Granulicella sibirica: one gene and its partner. The protein of the gene in region 1 interacts with the protein of each later gene in a pairwise test. Links are inferred from orthologs where the notes say so. Each region holds a gene or a part of one and is shown in the gene's direction. Other genes may lie near its edges.

Region 1 (8,225 bases):
CATTCGCCCCCGTTATCGCCAGCACCCCACGGGCCTGCATTGGAGACGGGTGCAACTCCCGCAGCGGATAGAGCCCCAGCAGATAAACCGCCACCCCAAGCAAAACCACCACCGCGACCACGAACCCCACCAGCCAACGCACAACGCGCATTCCCGCACCTCGATGTATCCAAACCTACCCGGAACCTGCTGAAATCCAACCCAAAATATTTCTGTGCGTAATATTGCAATCAGCAATACAATTATTACAGATCGCAATAAGAGGCGATCCAGCATGAAGCTCTCCGACAAGATCCGTTACCTCCGCGAAGTCGAAGGAAGCATCCGCGGGCTCGACCGCGCGATGACTCAGCAGGAAGTCGTGCAGGCCATCCACACGTCGGAACCCGGCGGCCGCACGATCAGCCAGTCATACCTCTCGCAGATCGAGTCCGGCGCCCGCCCTCACCTCACCAACACCACCCGGCTTCTCCTCGCCCGCTTCTTCAAGGTCCACCCCGGCTACCTCGTCGACGACCCGGAAGGCTACAACGCGCAGCTTATGAGCGACCTCTCGTCCGTCGAAGACAAGCTCGACCTCTGGCTCGTCAGCGGAGCCGAGCGTTTCCGTCGCGATCCATGCCTCGGACAGGCCCTCCTGACCCTCGCCCGGCACGACGACTCGCGCCGCTGCCTCCTCCTCCTCGAGTCCATCCTCGACACTCCCAACCTTCTCGACCGCCTCCTAAACGTTCTCCGTCCGGAAGCCCTCGAGACCAACGCCAGTGCCGAACCACCCTGCCCACCACTCTCGGCTGATCTACCCGCCCTCACTGCCGAGTCCACCCTCACCCCTAAACCACGCAAACCCCGTAAGGCCTAACCGCCATGGAATCCATCTTCCTCATCTGCTTCGGCGTCGGACTCACCTTCACCCTCCTCGCCGTCCTCACCGGCTCCGGCCACCTGCACATCGGCCATCTGCACATCGGCCACATCCACACCGGCAAAACCATCACGCCCCACACCCACGGCTTCCTCCACGCCCTCAACGGCTTCACCATCCCTGCGTTCCTCTGCTGGTTCGGCGGAGCCGGCTACCTGATGGCCCGCGCTCACATCCTGCCAGCGGCCATCGTCCTCCTGCTCGCGTCCCTCAGTGGCATCGCCGGTTCGTCGCTGATCTACGCTCTCCTCTTCAAGGTCCTCATGCCCCGCGAGCGCGTCCTTGCCCCCGGAGACACGGACATGTACGGCGTCATCGCCCGCGTCTCCAGCCAGATCCGCTCCGGCGAAACCGGCGAGATCCTCTTCACCCAGCTCGGAACCCGCCGCGCCGCCGCCGCCCGCTCGGAGGATGGCCTGCCCATCGCACGCGACACCGAGGTCGTCGTCCTGCGGTACGAACGTGGCATTGCCTACGTCCGCCTCTGGGAAGAATCCCTCCCTACGGACCGGCCCGTGCAAGCCGCCCTCAGCGATTGAGCGGGCAGTTGCCTTTCTGGTTGTCATTCCCGAAGGGAATCTGCGTTTATCTTCGCCGCTGCAAGTTTTACGCCGTCATCCTGAGCAAAGCGAAGGACCCCTGTATCTCGCTCTTGCTCCATCCGAACCTATAACCGCTTCAGCTCCAAAGGAGCCAGGAAGTCATGTCCACCTCCGTCATCGTCGTCGTCGGCCTCGTCATTCTCGCCACGCTCATCCTCTTCTCGTCCATAGGCCGCCTCTACCGCAAGGCCGGCCCCAACGAAGCCATCATCGTCTACGGCTACCGTGCCGCGCGCGTCATCACCAAGGGCGGCGCCGTCATCTTCCCGGTCGTCGAAACCTACCGCGCCCTCACCCTCGAGCTCATGAGCTTCGACGTCGCGCCCCAGCAGGACCTCTACACCAAGCAGGGCGTCGCCGTCACCGTCGAAGCCGTCGCCCAGATCAAGGTCCGCTCGGACCACGAGTCCATCCTCACCGCCGCCGAGCAGTTCCTCTCGAAGACCCCCGACCAGAAGGAGGCCCTCATCCGCCTCGTCATGGAAGGCCATCTCCGCGGCATCATCGGCCAGTTGACCGTCGAGCAGATCGTGAAGGAGCCCGAGATGGTCGCCGAGCGCATGCGCGCCACGTGTCTCGATGACCTCTCGAAGATGGGCCTCGAAGTCGTGTCGTTCACCATCCGCGAGGTCCGCGACAAGAACGAGTACATCACCAACATGGGCCGCCCCGACGTAGCCCGCATCAAGCGCGACGCCGAAATCGCCGCCGCCGAAGCCGAACGCGACACCGCTATCCGTCGCGCCAACGCTCTTCGCGAAGCTGCCATCGCCAAGGCCGCGTCCGATCAGGATCGCGTCATCGCCGAGACCGCGTCGTTAGCCAAGCAGGCCCAGGCCCAGCGCGACCTCGACATCCAGAAGGCCCAGTTCACCGAGCAGTCGCGTCGTCAAGAAGCCCAGGCCGACAAGGCCTACGAACTCCAGACGAACGTCATGCAGCAGCAGGTCGTCGCCGAGCAGCAAAAGATCCTCCAGGTCGAGAAGGAAGCCCAGATCAAGGTCCAGGAAGCTGAAATCGCACGCCACGAGAACGAGCTCATCTCCACCGTCCTCAAGGCCTCTGAGATCGAAGCCCGCCGCATCACCAATATCGCCACGGCCGAGAAATCCCGCGCCACCATCCAGGCCGAAGGTCTCGCCGCCGCCGCCCGCGTTCAGGGTGAGGCGCAGGCCGCGATCACACGCCTCCAGGGTCAGGCCGAAGCCGACGTCATCTTCCAGAAGGGCGAAGCCGAAGCCAAGGCCATGAACGTCAAGGCCGAAGCCTACCAGGAGTGGACACAGGCCGCCATCGTCGACAAGCTCATCACCAACATGGCCGAAGTCGTCCGCGCCATGGCCGAGCCTCTCTCGAAGGTCGACAAGATCACCATCATCTCAACCGGCGAAGAGAGCGGTGGAGGCATGGGAGCTAGCCGCGTCACCGGCGAGGTCACCAAGATCGCCGCACAGGTCCCAGCCCTTCTCGAGTCCCTCACCGGCATGAAGATGTCCGACCTCATGGGCCAGATCAAACCCATGGAGCCCCGCTCCGAAACCAGCAGCGAAATCAAGCCCAACTAACCCGGGCCCCTCGCCCATCTACACCGGGGTGCCCCACCTTAGGCACGGTTCCATCGTGCCGAAGGTGGGAGAACCGGCAACAACGTCCAAGGCAAACCCACCACCTTCATCCGATCGTTCCAAAGGAAACGACCCATGATCACCCTCCTGCTCATCGCCCCCGCCCTCATAATCTTCTTCATCGTCCACGTCGTCCGCCGCATCGTCTTCGGACACCACCATCACCACCGCCGCCACTGGGGCTATGGAAACGGCTACGGCTACAACAACTGCGGAGGCTACGGCCGCCCCCGCTTCGGCGGAGGCCTCATGACCATCCTCGCCCTCGTAGCCCTAGAGCGCCTATTCGACCGCCGCTTCTAAAGCCGTTGCCGTTGCCTTTCTGGTTGTCATTCCCGAAGAGAATCTGCGTCTTCTGTTGTCGTTGCAGTAATGCACCACCGTCCAACTGTCCTGCTTATTGGCACGGCCTCATCCGTGCCATCACCATCAGCCAAGCCAAAGGGCGTCAGCCCCGGAAGCCCCGAAAGGAACCATCATGGCCCTCCTCGAACGCGTAGCCACCCTCCTCCGCGCCAACATCAACGACCTCATTGAGCGCGCCGAGGACCCCGAAAAACTGGCCCGCCAGTTAGTCCTGGACATGGAAAACCAGCTCCTTCAGGTGAAGACCCAGGTAGCCATCGCCATCGCCGACCAGCACCTCCTCCAGAAGAAGCGCAAAGACCACGAAGCCTCTGCCCAGGAGTGGCATCACAAGGCCGAGCTTGCCGTCACCCGCCAGCAGGACGACCTCGCCCGTGCCGCCCTCGAGCGTTCCCTCGCCAGCCAGCAGCTAGCCGAGGGCTTCACCCAGCAGTTGGAGGATCAAACCACCGAGACCGAAAACCTCCGCGCCGCCTACAACCGCCTCCAGCAAAAACTAGCCGAGACCCGCACCGAGACCGACCTCCTGATCGCCCGCGCCCGCCGCGCCCGCGCCATCCAGAAGGCTACCCCGTCAGGCGCTCAAGACCCCACCACCACCCTCAACCGCCTCCGCACCACCATCACCCAGACCGAATCCACCAACGCCGCCCACAACGCCCTCCTCACCGAGCCCACCCTCGAAGACCAGTTCCAGAACATGGAGCGCGAAGACAAGGTCGAAGCCCTCCTCCAGGACCTGAAAAACCGAAACCAGAACCGCCTACTCCAATAGCGCCAGCCCACATTACCGGCCCATCAACATCATCGCGGAGACGTTCGCCCCACCCGGCATCTCACCCGCAAAGAGGTGATCCATGGCCGCGAAGAAGCACTTCCACTGCAAGGACGTAGGCTACGACTGCAATTGGCAGCTCGAAGGAAACTCCGAAGACGAGATGCTCCCCGTCATCGAGAAGCACGCGGCCGAGGTCCACAACCTGACCCACTTCAAGGACCAGGCCGTCGAGCACGTCCTCGAAGCCATTCGTCGCAACGGCTAACCACGTTTACCGCACAATGGCCCACATCCTGCCGAACCAAAACGTACACTAAGACGCATGATTGCCCACCTGCGCGGCCGCCTTCTCACCAAATCCCCCAACCAGGCAATCGTCGAATGCGCCGGCGTAGGTTACGAAGTGGCCATCTCCGTCACGACTTTTACCTCAATCCCCAACGAGGGGAGCGAGATAGCTCTCCACATCTACACCAGGGTGGCCGAGGATCAGCTAGCCCTCTTCGGCTTCGCCGAACTGCACGAAAAACGCCTCTTCGAGAAGCTCTTGACGATCACAGGCATAGGCCCGAAGCTGGCAATTACGGTCCTGAGCGGCATAGCCCCCGAACGCCTCGTCAACGCCATCCGAGGCTCCGATCACGCAACCCTTACAAAAATCCCCGGAATCGGCAAGAAAACTGCCGAAAGAGTCGTCCTGGAGCTGAAAGATAAACTGGACGACCTTGCCTACCCCTCCGCCACTCCACAAACCACCACCACGACCCACTACGGCCCCGCCGCCGAAGACGCCCTCTCGGCATTGGTCAACCTAGGCTACCCGCGCCCCGCCGCCCAGAAGGCCATCGAAGGTGCCATCGCCCGCCACCCCGAATCCGCCGCCGACTTCGAGTCTCTCTTCCGCGCAGCCATGTCCAGCATTCGCTGAGGCTTACGCCCGCCGCCGATATTTGATCGCGAACTCATACCCAGGATTCGGAGGAAACAGCTTCGCCACAAGCCGCAGCCGCTCCGCCAGAGCCTGCGGCGCAAGCAGCGGGTACTCTCTCTCCCGCAGTTCCGAATAGTCGAAGTCGACAGAAAGCGAAAGCAGGTAAATCGCGAGCCCATCCGAGAACGCCGCCTCGATGTACTCGCCCTTGGCCTTCTCGTCCACCTTGCCTTTTTCGGCGAGCGCAAGCCCCCGGCTCTCCCACGAATCCTGGCTAGTCTCGCCCCTTACATCCGCCAATGCCTGAGACCAGCAAAGCTCCGCAAACGCCGCCGGAACCCCCGCAACCTCAACAAACCCATGTCCCACGTTGATAAAAAGCTCGAAAGCAATGGCAAACTTGTCCCCAAGCAGCCGTGTCGAGAGAAAAACCCCATCCACCGAAGGCCCAAGCTTCACATTCCGATGGCAGATCGCATCATCCGCAAGCTCAGTCGTATAGGTGGGCGCGATCATCGTCTCGGCATCCCCACCCCTCCGCCCGGCATTCATCGCAAGCGGCACGAAAAAGTATTGTTTCAACCCCAGCTTCCCGGCGACTTCAAGCGGCACTGCCTGAACAAGCCTCTCGAGCTCCTGGTCGGAGAGCCCCGAATCGCCGTACACACCAAAAGCCACGCCATTCGGCGCGTGCCGCAAAATCACATCCCGCGCCACGTCGATCGCGCGCACCAACCCGTTGTCCAAACCCTCTGCCATGAGCGGTATTCTATCTGTAGAAGAAGGTAGCCCTATGACCCCGACTCAGACGAGCAAGCAAACCCGACCCGCTTCTCCCACACCCCGTCTCTCCGGCCAGGGATACTTCTTCGGTGTTCCCGTCGGCGATCTCGGCTGGTTCACCAGCCTCCTCATGGCAACCGCAACAGGCTTCGCCGCCTTCTTCGCCGCGACCTTCGTCGGCATCATCTCGCTTCTTGTGTACAACACCGCAGGCAGCCACGCGATCGACTACTCCTTCGCCTACAAGCGCTTCGGCCTCCCCATCGGCGTCGTCGTTCTCTTCATCGCCTACGCTTACCTGGGAACCCTCTGGGCACGCCGCCAGCTTCGACGCGCCTGATTCAAACCGGATATTCACCCCACGTTCTTTTGTTATCCTCAAGCCTCCACGACATCTGCCTGGAGGCTCGACCCGAAATGTCCATCGCCCGCTCCGCCGTGCATCGGAGCATCTGCTTCGCCACGCTCGCCTGCCTCACCCTCCCCACGCTTCTCCCCGCCCAGAAAAAGTCGCTCGACGCCAAGGCCGAAAAGAAGGCTGAAAGCGCCTACGGCCCGCAGCCCGCGCAGGAAAGCCTCGACCTCACCATGTACCAGCGCATACGCGAAGAAGGCCTCCGCCACTCGCACGTAATGGAATTCGCCGGAGCTCTTAATGACGGCATCGGTCCGCGCCTCACCGGCTCGCCGAATATGGCCAAGGCCAACGCCTGGACCCGCGACACCTTGACTAAGATCGGCCTCGAAAACGCGCACCTTGAAGACTGGGGCGAGTTCGGCATGGGCTGGCAGCAGATCAACACCTGGGTCCGTATGGTCTCGCCCGATCCCGAACCGCTCTGGGCCCAGGCCGCCCCATGGTCGCCGCCCACCAAGGGTCCAATCACCGCCGACGCCGTCTACGTCGAGCTTCAGGACGAAGCCTCGCTCGACAAGTTCAAGGGCAAGCTCTCCGGCAAAATCGTTCTTCTCGGCGCCATGCGCGCCACGCCCGACATTACCGATCCGCTCTTCACCCGCTATACCCCCGAGCAGCTCAAGGAGATGGAGGGCCCCCAGGCTTCGCGTGCCGGAGCCTATCCCATCGCAGAACGTCTCCGCCTCGCCGCCCTACGCACAAAGGCCCTCAAGCTCATGGTCGATGAAGGTGTCGTGGCCATCATCACTCCCTCCCGCGATGGTTCAAGCGGCGGCGGAACCGGCATCATCTTCGACGACAACGGCGCCAACCTCATCCGTGGGGCCCAGACCCGCGAGAACGCCGTCACCATCCCCAACGCCGTCATGGTCGTCGAGCAGTACAACCGCCTCGGCCGTCTCCTCCAGAACAAGGTTCCAGTCACCCTCGAGCTCAACATCGAGACCAAGACCACCGGTGACCACGAGCACGGCTTCAATACCGTGGCCGAGATCCCCGGTACCGATCCCAAGCTGAAGGATGAGGTCGTCATGGTCGGCGGCCATCTCGATAGCTGGATCTCCGGCACCGGCGCTACTGATAATGGAGCCGGCTCCGTCGTAGCGATGGAGGCCGTCCGCATCCTCAAGACGCTCGGCATCAAGCCCCGCCGGACCATCCGCATCGCTCTCTGGTCCGGTGAAGAGCAGGGCCTCTACGGCTCCCTGGGCTATGTGAAGACTCACTTCGGTGACTTCGAGCCCTCCAGGACCCCCGATCCGGCAGGAACACCCTCTTTCATGAGCCGCAACCACGGCCCGCTCAAGACGACAAAAGAGTGGGAGACTCTCGATGCCTACTACAATCTCGATAACGGCACAGGCATGGTCCGCGGCGTCTACACCCAGGGCAACTTCGCCATCGCGCCCATCTTCAAGCAGTGGATCGCCCCGCTCGCCGACCTCGGGGTCTCCACGATCACCACGCGCGACACCGGCGGCACCGATCACCTCGCCTTCGACGCCGTCGGCCTCCCCGGCTTCCAGTTCATCCAGGATCCGATGGACTACGCTACCCGCACCCACCACTCCAACATGGATACCGTCGACCGTCTCCACGCCACCGATCTTGAGGAGGCAGCCGTCGTCGAAGCCATCTTCCTCTACAACACCTCCGAACGCGAAGCCATGATGCCCCGCAAGCCCTTTCCGCATCCCGAAAACGAGAAGCAGCTCTCCGCGCCCATCGAAGGGATCTACCCAAACGCCACCGGCCCTGCGGATACCACCCACTAGCAATCCGTTACAAACAAAAGGA
Region 2 (8,101 bases), on another replicon or contig:
TTGATCCGTACATCGCGTGGCACCACCACGCGCACCGTCTGAGCCCCAAGCGGCACAGGCGTACGCATGCGTCCACGAAAGGCATTCGGTCCGTTGTAATTCAGCAGGTGGATCGCGAAGCCGGACTCAGTCTCCCAGGCACACACCTCCATCAGCCCCTGTCCCACAACCTCGGTCCCAGGCTCATCCCGCAGAACCCATCGAATCGCGTTGGTAAGCTGACGTCCAAGGTCGACATTGTCCAGCCTCCAGTAGCTCGCGTCCATATCCCCGGCCAGATAAACGAGCCGCGCCCGCCCCTTTTCCCGCGCAACAATCGATGGCGAATCCGAAGGCGGCTGCCGTGTGTAAACCGCCTCAGGCGGATACACCGGATAGGGATGAATCGTCGTCATCACCGGGTCGGCGACAGGTGCCAGCGGAATACTCCACACAGGCCCGGCTATCCACTCCGTATCTTCAAAGCCGGCCGTAAGCGCATTCCTCTTCTTGACGGACTGAAGATGAACCGAAGTCATCGACTCAGCGGACTTGGGCTCGGAGCGCTGTCGGCTTCCAACCTTCTTGATGCCAAACAACTCACCAAGCGCAAAATCGTCGCGAGGCGTTCCCGTCTCGTCATAGAGGCTCGTCTCGAAGGTAGCCAGCAGCGATCCCCCTCCATCCGCATACGCTTCCAGCGCCTTGCACTGTGCATTGCTCAGCAACGCAACGTTCGGCAGAATGAGCGCAGCATACCGCTGCATGTGCTCGACCGTGAGATCCTCTTCATGCAGGAAGTCGAAGGGAATGCGCGCCTCGACGAGCACCGAGTACATCCCCTCGATCGAGTCGGTCTTATCCTCTTTGGTGGGGGCCTCATACACGGTCATCGACTTGGGTGCGACAACGATAGCGATACGGGCAAGGGACCTCACATTGTGAAAGTGCTTGTCATGCTTCGCGTGCCACGCAAGAAAGTCGCGCCCCGGGTTCTGCCAGCGGCGGTCTTCCTGGAAGCCCTGTTCAAGCCCCAGCCAGTGATACCAGACGACTCCGCCAGCGGCTGCCGTCTGCGCCATGCGGCACTCCGGCTCCACTGAGGTATCCGTGACATTCCGCCAACTAATCGCACCCGCCCGCGCATAACTCGCCGAGACTGCGGCTACCGGCCGATCGCCCATCAGCGCAAGCGCAAACTTCACTTGCTGCGCATCCTGCCACACAGGCGCGATCACGCTCGCACGGGACTGATTATCGGCCGTATACCAGAGCGCCTCTCGCGTAAGCTTCCACTGATCAAGCCCCGACTCCTTCAGGCCGCCGCCAAGATTGCAGCTATAGAAGTTATGTGGGCTCTTCTCCATCACGACGCTCTTGTAAAGGTTGATGAGGTCCCCAGCACTTGCCATCAGCGCAGCTTTGTACTCCGCCGAGTGAGGATCGCCGATCTTCCTGCAGTTATCGCAGTAGCAAACCTGCATCGTGGGCCACCCGTTCATGTAAAGGCCGTCGATGTCGTAGTTGGCATTCAATTCGCGAATAATCGCAGGCTGCTGCTCGCTGAAGTGCCCACCGAACTGGCACGTGAACGCGATATCCGGCGCGGAAGACTGCAGGCTCCCATCCTGGTTGTGCCGGAACCACAGCGGATGCTCCGCGATGAGCTTGGGGTCCATCCACTGGATATCTGGGCTCATGCGGCCATAGATGCGCATCCCGCGAGCCTTCGCCGCCTTCACGCAATCGCCGAAGAGGTCCCGTTCCCCAAGAAAGCTGCTGCGATGGAAATACGGGATCCTCGTCGGATAGAAAGCGACGGGACCTGATACCGAGAGTGCCAGCGCCTGCACCTTGGTCGAGGCCCAGTAGTCGGCCCACTGCTCCACGTTGGCGTTCTGCGGGTCGCGCTCGTTGAAGTTCGTCTGCCCTGTGCGCTTCACGCGGCGATACCAAGGGCCGGCGGACACAGGCACCTTATTCGCGACGGGAATAGCTTCAGTGGATGCGAGCAGGGAAGGGACAGTCAAACCGCTAAGCAGGCTTCCTGCCCCCATAATGGCGAAGTCTCGCCGAGTCGTCTTCACGCTCTCTCCTTGAAGCTTCAATCCGCCTCAAAGGGCCGGGTCGCAACTGCAGGCGATGCTATGGAACCAGAATAGGAGTGTCAATCGAGGTCAGACCACGTCGGCCCTGCTCACGCCGATGCGCGTTGCCCGGCCTCTCTCACCAGCCAACGAACCCGAGTGCCCGATCTTCGCCGAAAGTCTCACCGTCGGCGAAGGTGGAAGCCAAACCGTCGAACCATCGAGCCTTGCTCTTGCACCTTCCGTCGGGCTCGTATCGAAGATCACCGCTTCTCCGCAGCCGCATTCAGTGCATCCAACGCCGACGCCTGCGCTCCCGCATTATCCGCGGCGGGCGGCCCCGACCACACGGTACTGAACCGGTTATCCGGCGTCCGTGCATTCGACCATACTGACTCGCCATTCGCATCCAGAAAACGTACGAACGCCGGATCCCCATCCACCGCCTGAAGCTGCACAAGGTTGCGGTTAAAGATGCCTTTGAACTGCACCCCGTCCTCGCTGCACTTCGGCTCGCACGGATCATGCAGAATCCCTTGCGCGTCCGTCAGGTGGATCACCGCCGCCTGCGCAATGCGCGTCGCCGACGCGATCAGTTCGGGATTCTTCTTCTCCTTCCGGCTGAGCGCCGCAAGCCCTCCAAGCACGACCCCTTGGTTATAGCTCCACGTCGTCCCCTTATTGTTCTTGCACGAGCCGGTGAGCCCATCGTTCACCAGTCCATCCTCGTTGATCATCCCCGTACCCGAGAACCACTTCCACTCCCGGTTCGCCCAGTCCAGGTACTCGTTCTGCTTCTTTCCGCGCGTGTGCAGAGCCAGCTTCGCCGCGACCGAAAGGAAGAGCTCATTGGCGATCGCGTTCTTGTAGTGCCGATCCTTCTTCCACCAGATGCCGCCTCCGCATGTGTCATCCCATCCATGCGACATATCGTCGAAGATCGACTCCGACATCTGCAGGTACTGGTTCGCCTGTTTCCCATGCGGGTTCAACTCATAGGCATCGATCCACGCCAATGCCCACCAGCCCTCGTCGTCGTAGTACTCGTTGAGGAATCCCGCAAACTTCTGCGGAGCCTTTTGAAACACGTCCGGGAAGATCCACCGCACCGTCTCGTCCCGCGCGATGCGCGACTCATCCGCCAATGCCGTCACTGCGTTCGCCGAGTTCCACCAGCCGGTCGTCGTGAACAAGCCGGTCTTCTTGTCGTAGAGCTGCAAAAGCGCAACAGCGGACGGATGCAGACGCTTCAACGCCTCATCCCGCGAAGGCGGCACAACCGAAGTTTGTGCCGGCGCGAAGAGACTGAAGAAGCAGAGTGCGAGGAGGAGGGAAGCACGCGTCATGAGCACGGTCCAATTAAACCACTGCTCAGGGCAAAAAGCCGTCTCGCTTGACAAACCAGGGGCCCGGAAAGCCCTCTACCACCAGCGTCCGGAAAAACATGCACATAAAACGCATCCACCCAGTAAAGACGCACCCTTCACCACGTTTTCTACCGGCCCGCTAACCACGTTTACCGTACATTGGACCGCATCCTGCACCATCAAAAATCGACATGCATGCGCACGGATTCAACCAGCACCGGCCCCCGGTCCTGGTTGTACCCCGGGTGCTCGACAAACTGCCCATCCAGCGCATAAAACACCCCCCGCCACGCGTGGAGATTGTAATAACCCTCCAAAATATCCTCTCGCGCATAGTTCAACCCGTTATCTCCAAGCAGAAAACCCAAACCGCCAAGCCGGAGGTAGTTCTGATGATCCCTCTTGATCGCGTTGGAAACAAAGGTGATACCGGCCTTATCCAAAGGTCGCCCATACCTACGCATGAAGTAATCCGCCCCAAACGCGAACGTCTGATCCACCTCCGTGTAAGCGAACGACTGATGCTGCCCCTCGTTCCACCCAAATCGCCCGTAAATACGAGTGTTTTCAGTAATTTCCTGCTCGAAGTTCAACCCAACCCCGTACTTCACCGTCGACCCCGGGGCATGCGCCGTAATGTCCGGCACCTTCGTCAATCCAGCCTCGAACGCCTTGATCGAATCCCTGTAAACCCCCATATTTGCATGGTTTACGAATCCCAGCAGCCTCACCGCCCCCTTCCGCTCTTTCGGTAGGAAAGCCGAAAAGGGCGTCCTCCGAAATTCAAACTCCGTGTTCTCCCCCCGAGCCCGCCGGACATTCCAGTCCACATCGATCCCATTCGCAACCGTCGGCATTAGCCCAAGCGCATACCGAGCCGACCAGATTTTGTCGTCGTATTCCGCCACCCCGGCATAGGTATACCCCCGAGTATCCGCCGCGTAATCCCAAGCCCCGTTATTGTCTACCGTCCAGTTCATGAACTGAAGGTGGCTATCTGTCCCAATGCTATTCAGATCAATCACATCCGGCAGGCTCATCTTGCCGAAGCGGAGGTCGAAACGCCGCGTTGGCACCGAGGTGGAGAGTGAAAAAGGCGTACGTTCCGCTTCGGTGAGTTCTCCGCCGACGCCAATGACTTCATGCAGTTGAACCCGCGCGATATAAGGCTTCGAACCAAGCGATGGGTTCCGAACCACATCGAGATTGGTGAAACCGCCAAGGCCAAGCGCTTCCGAGATCCCTCTGCCGCCCGAGGATTCAACGTCGATGAGGAAGTCTGTTGATGCCCTCGGATTACGGATGACCTGGGCGCCTAGATAGAGCGTTCCCAGGAGAGACGTCTTATATTCCCCGCGTCCGAGAAGACTGTTAGGCCCGCTGTACGGGGTATGAAATGGCCCATGTGCCTGGAAGATTATGTTGGTCTGCCCGACGATCAGGAACCGCGACTTATCGGAATGCGGGAAGAGCGTTGCGGGCGGATCCTCCGGTTTGGGAGGGGAAGCGGGAGAATCGGTCTGAGCCTCTGTTGCCGGTTGTGCAGATTCCTGAGCCGGAAGAATTCGCGTGAGAGATGCAGCCAACAGGGTAAACGCGATCAATCGAGAGAGATGTGAGGGCATGCGATGGTATCCATCGTGCTTGAGGCATGTGAATGAGTGACGAATTTTGGCACACACCGAGGCGAGTGCGTCCCGTTTTATTACTTTCATTACCTCTCCCGTTCGGTGTCGTGTGTCTCGTCAGGGTACAGGATGAGACAGCTTGACGTGAGGAAACGGGCGGGCGTAGTCTTTGCTTACACGGGAAAGGAGGATGGTCCAGCCTATGAAAATTGACGGTAAATGTAGTTCAACAGTACGTGAGGTGACTGAGGCTTAGAGCGTCCAGCTCTAGTCCTGGCATTCTGTAGTTGCAGTCTTAGCCGAGGCCCATGTCCGAGTGTGGACGCCTCAAGTCAATCTCAACAGCTCACCGACAGACGGCTCGACCGACCAGAATCCTCTGGGGTCGGGCCGTTTGCTTTGTGTGTGCATGGAGTCTTTAGAATGGGCAGTATGGAACCTTTGGTGATTGCCGGAACGAGCTTTCGCTCACGGCTGATTGTGGGAACAGGAAAGTATAAAGATGGCGCGGAGACGAAGGCGGCTGTCGAGGCTTCGGGTGCTGAGATGGTCACGGTAGCAGTGCGGCGGGTAAACCTTGACCGTTCGAAGGAGTCGCTGCTGGACTTTCTGGATCCGAAGAAGCTGTTCCTCCTTCCCAATACAGCGGGATGCTACACAGCGGAAGAGGCGATCCGGGCGGCGAGGCTGGGACGTGAGGTGGGGCTCTCGGATTGGGTGAAGATCGAGGTGATTGGCGATCAGGCGACGCTTTATCCGGATGTGCAAGCGACACTTGAAGCGACCAAAGTGCTGGTGAAGGAGGGATTTACCGTTCTTCCGTATACGACGGAAGATATTGTGTTTGCGAAGAGGCTGATCGACGTAGGTGCAGCTGCGGTGATGCCTCTGGGGGCTCCGATTGGGACGGGGTTGGGCTTGCAGAACATCACTGGACTCAGGATTCTTCGAGAGCTAATTACCGAGGTTCCATTGATCGTGGATGCGGGAGTTGGTACGGCTTCGGATGCGGCTTTGGCGATGGAGCTCGGGTTCGATGCGGTGCTGATGAATACGGCCATTGCGCTGGCTGATGATCCCATTCTGATGGCTGAGGCGATGCGGCATGCGGTGATTGGCGGCTATCAGGCCAGGCTGGCTGGACGGATGCCTCGGAAGCTGTATGCGTCGGCCAGTTCGCCGATGGAGGGTATCTCGCGTTAGCTTGCGAGATGCCGGGGTTCTTCCGGCTCTGGCTATGCGGTAAACTCCGCGTATGCGGGTGTTTGGGATCGACTGTGGAACCGAGTTTACGGGGTATGGCGTCGTCGAGATGGATAAGGACGCGCGGATGCCGAAGCTCCTGCATCGGGCTGCGGGAACGATTCGACTGAGCAAGAAGGAGAAGACTCCTCAGCGACTTGCTCAGGTGTATGCGGAGCTGGTGGCGTTGATGACGCTGCACGAGCCGACTGTGGTGGCGATCGAAGAGGTGTTCTTCTCGGCCAATGCGAAGTCCGCACTGAAGCTTGGTCAGGTTCGCGGTGTGGCGATGCTTGCGGCCGCGACTTGCGGGCTTGAAGTGGCGGAATATGCTCCGTTGTCAGTGAAGAGTTCGGTGGTTGGTTATGGGCTTGCCGCGAAGGAGCAGGTGCAGTTCATGGTGACTCGCCTGCTTGGGCTCGAGGTTGCGCCTGAATCAGCGGATGCCGCCGATGCGTTGGCTGTGGCGATCTGCCATCTGCATACGGCGCAGACGTTTACGATGCAGGGTGCGCGTTGAGGGTTTGGGTTGGATTCTTTCTTCTGCTTGGTTTGCGGGTTGCTTGTGGGCAAAGCTCCACAGCCAAGGTTTCGTACAGCCAGGATCGACCTGGGCTCGAGACTCCGAAGTATAAGATCACGGTCGCGGAGAATGGACAGGCGAGTTACCACGCGGAGCTTGCGGCTCCGAAGGTTGCTGCTGGCGACGATCTGCCTCCAATGCCTAGTCCGGTTATCGATCGCTCGATAACTTTTACGGATGCGACCACCGCGAAGATCTTCGAACTGGCTCGAGGCGCTGATCGGTTCGCGATCGTTTGCGAATCGAAGGTGAAGAACATCGCCAAAACGGGGGATAAGGTACTGAGTTATTCAGGACCCGATGGCCAAGGTGAATGCGCTTATAACTTTTCCGAGGTGAAGCAGGTTGCGGCGCTGACTGACCTTTTTCAGGCTGCGGCGACTACGATCGAGATTGGGCGCAGGCTGGACTTTAAGAGGCGTTTCGATCGTCTTGGCCTGGACGCCGAGATGATCTCCCTCGGGAGCATGCTAGAAGGGCACCAGGCTTGCGAGGTGGGAATGATTGCGCCATCCCTTCGGGCCATTGCCAACGATACGGAACTGATGCAGCGGGTTCGATTGCGGGCGGCGAAGATGCTTGAAGAGGCTGGCCTGACTGCTCAATAATGCGCTTGGCTTTGATTCAGAGCTAGATAGACCGACGCCATCTGCTCGAGGGTGAGGGATTCGGCGCGGGCCTCGGGTGGGAGGTTTTCTGGCCAGTTGGACTCGATTTGAGTGCTGGTCCAGTTGGCGGCGCGCAGGTTGTTGCGCAGAGTCTTGCGCTTCTGGGCGAAGGCTCGGCGGAGGAAGGTGTCGAAGGAGGCGGGATCTACGCCGAGATCGGCGAAGCGGGATGCGAAGTCGAGGCGGATGACCGTCGAGAAGACGTCTGGTGGCGGATTGAAGGCGCTTGGCGGGAGCGTAAAGAGGTTGTCAACGCGGGCGTAGAGCTGTGTGGTTGCGGACAGTAAACCATAATCCCGGACACCGGGAGACGCGGCGATGCGCTCGGCAACCTCGCGTTGCATCATCAGGACTGCTCTCCGGAGATGCGCGGAGGCGGCAAAGAGCTTGAGGAGAATGTCCGAGGTGATGTAGTAGGGAAGATTGCCGATCACGTCGGCGGTTTCGCCATGGGGAACAAGGGCTGGGAGATCGACGGTGAGAATGTCGGCTTCGATGACTTCGACGGACGGGGTTTCGCGAAAGCGGAAGCGGAGTTCGGCGGCGA

What was found.
Region 2: the proteins of ruvA (region 1) and ruvC interact in binary tests that used the Escherichia coli proteins (3 or more experiments, as listed by UniProt). The link is inferred for Granulicella sibirica from one-to-one orthologs.

Annotation. Positions count from the first base shown.
Region 1 is NZ_RDSM01000001.1:1,904,046-1,912,270, reverse strand. Bases 3,562-6,421 are described here. They hold ruvA (Holliday junction branch migration protein RuvA), read left to right. Parts: upstream 3,562-4,618; coding sequence 4,619-5,224; downstream 5,225-6,421. Other genes in these bases: GRAN_RS07955 (hypothetical protein), read left to right, coding at 6,021-6,350; GRAN_RS07960 (hypothetical protein), read right to left, coding at 5,228-5,986; GRAN_RS07970 (DUF1059 domain-containing protein), read left to right, coding at 4,376-4,561; GRAN_RS07975 (PspA/IM30 family protein), read left to right, coding at 3,631-4,293. Outside these bases: GRAN_RS08000 (amidohydrolase family protein), read right to left, coding at 1-151; GRAN_RS07995 (helix-turn-helix domain-containing protein), read left to right, coding at 275-862; GRAN_RS07990 (NfeD family membrane protein), read left to right, coding at 868-1,464; GRAN_RS07985 (flotillin family protein), read left to right, coding at 1,629-3,092; GRAN_RS07980 (hypothetical protein), read left to right, coding at 3,228-3,455; GRAN_RS07950 (M20/M25/M40 family metallo-hydrolase), read left to right, coding at 6,428-8,203. UniProt on the Escherichia coli protein: The RuvA-RuvB-RuvC complex processes Holliday junction (HJ) DNA during genetic recombination and DNA repair.
Region 2 is NZ_RDSM01000002.1:1,054,435-1,062,535, reverse strand. What follows is about bases 5,334-8,069. They hold ruvC (crossover junction endodeoxyribonuclease RuvC), read left to right. Parts: upstream 5,334-6,316; coding sequence 6,317-6,823; downstream 6,824-8,069. Other genes in these bases: rsmA (16S rRNA (adenine(1518)-N(6)/adenine(1519)-N(6))-dimethyltransferase RsmA), read right to left, coding at 7,488-8,069; GRAN_RS15315 (hypothetical protein), read left to right, coding at 6,820-7,494; GRAN_RS15325 (thiazole synthase), read left to right, coding at 5,494-6,264. Outside these bases: GRAN_RS15340 (alpha-amylase family protein), read right to left, coding at 1-2,066; GRAN_RS15335 (glycoside hydrolase family 76 protein), read right to left, coding at 2,330-3,412; GRAN_RS15330 (carbohydrate porin), read right to left, coding at 3,613-5,058; more of rsmA, read right to left, coding at 8,070-8,101.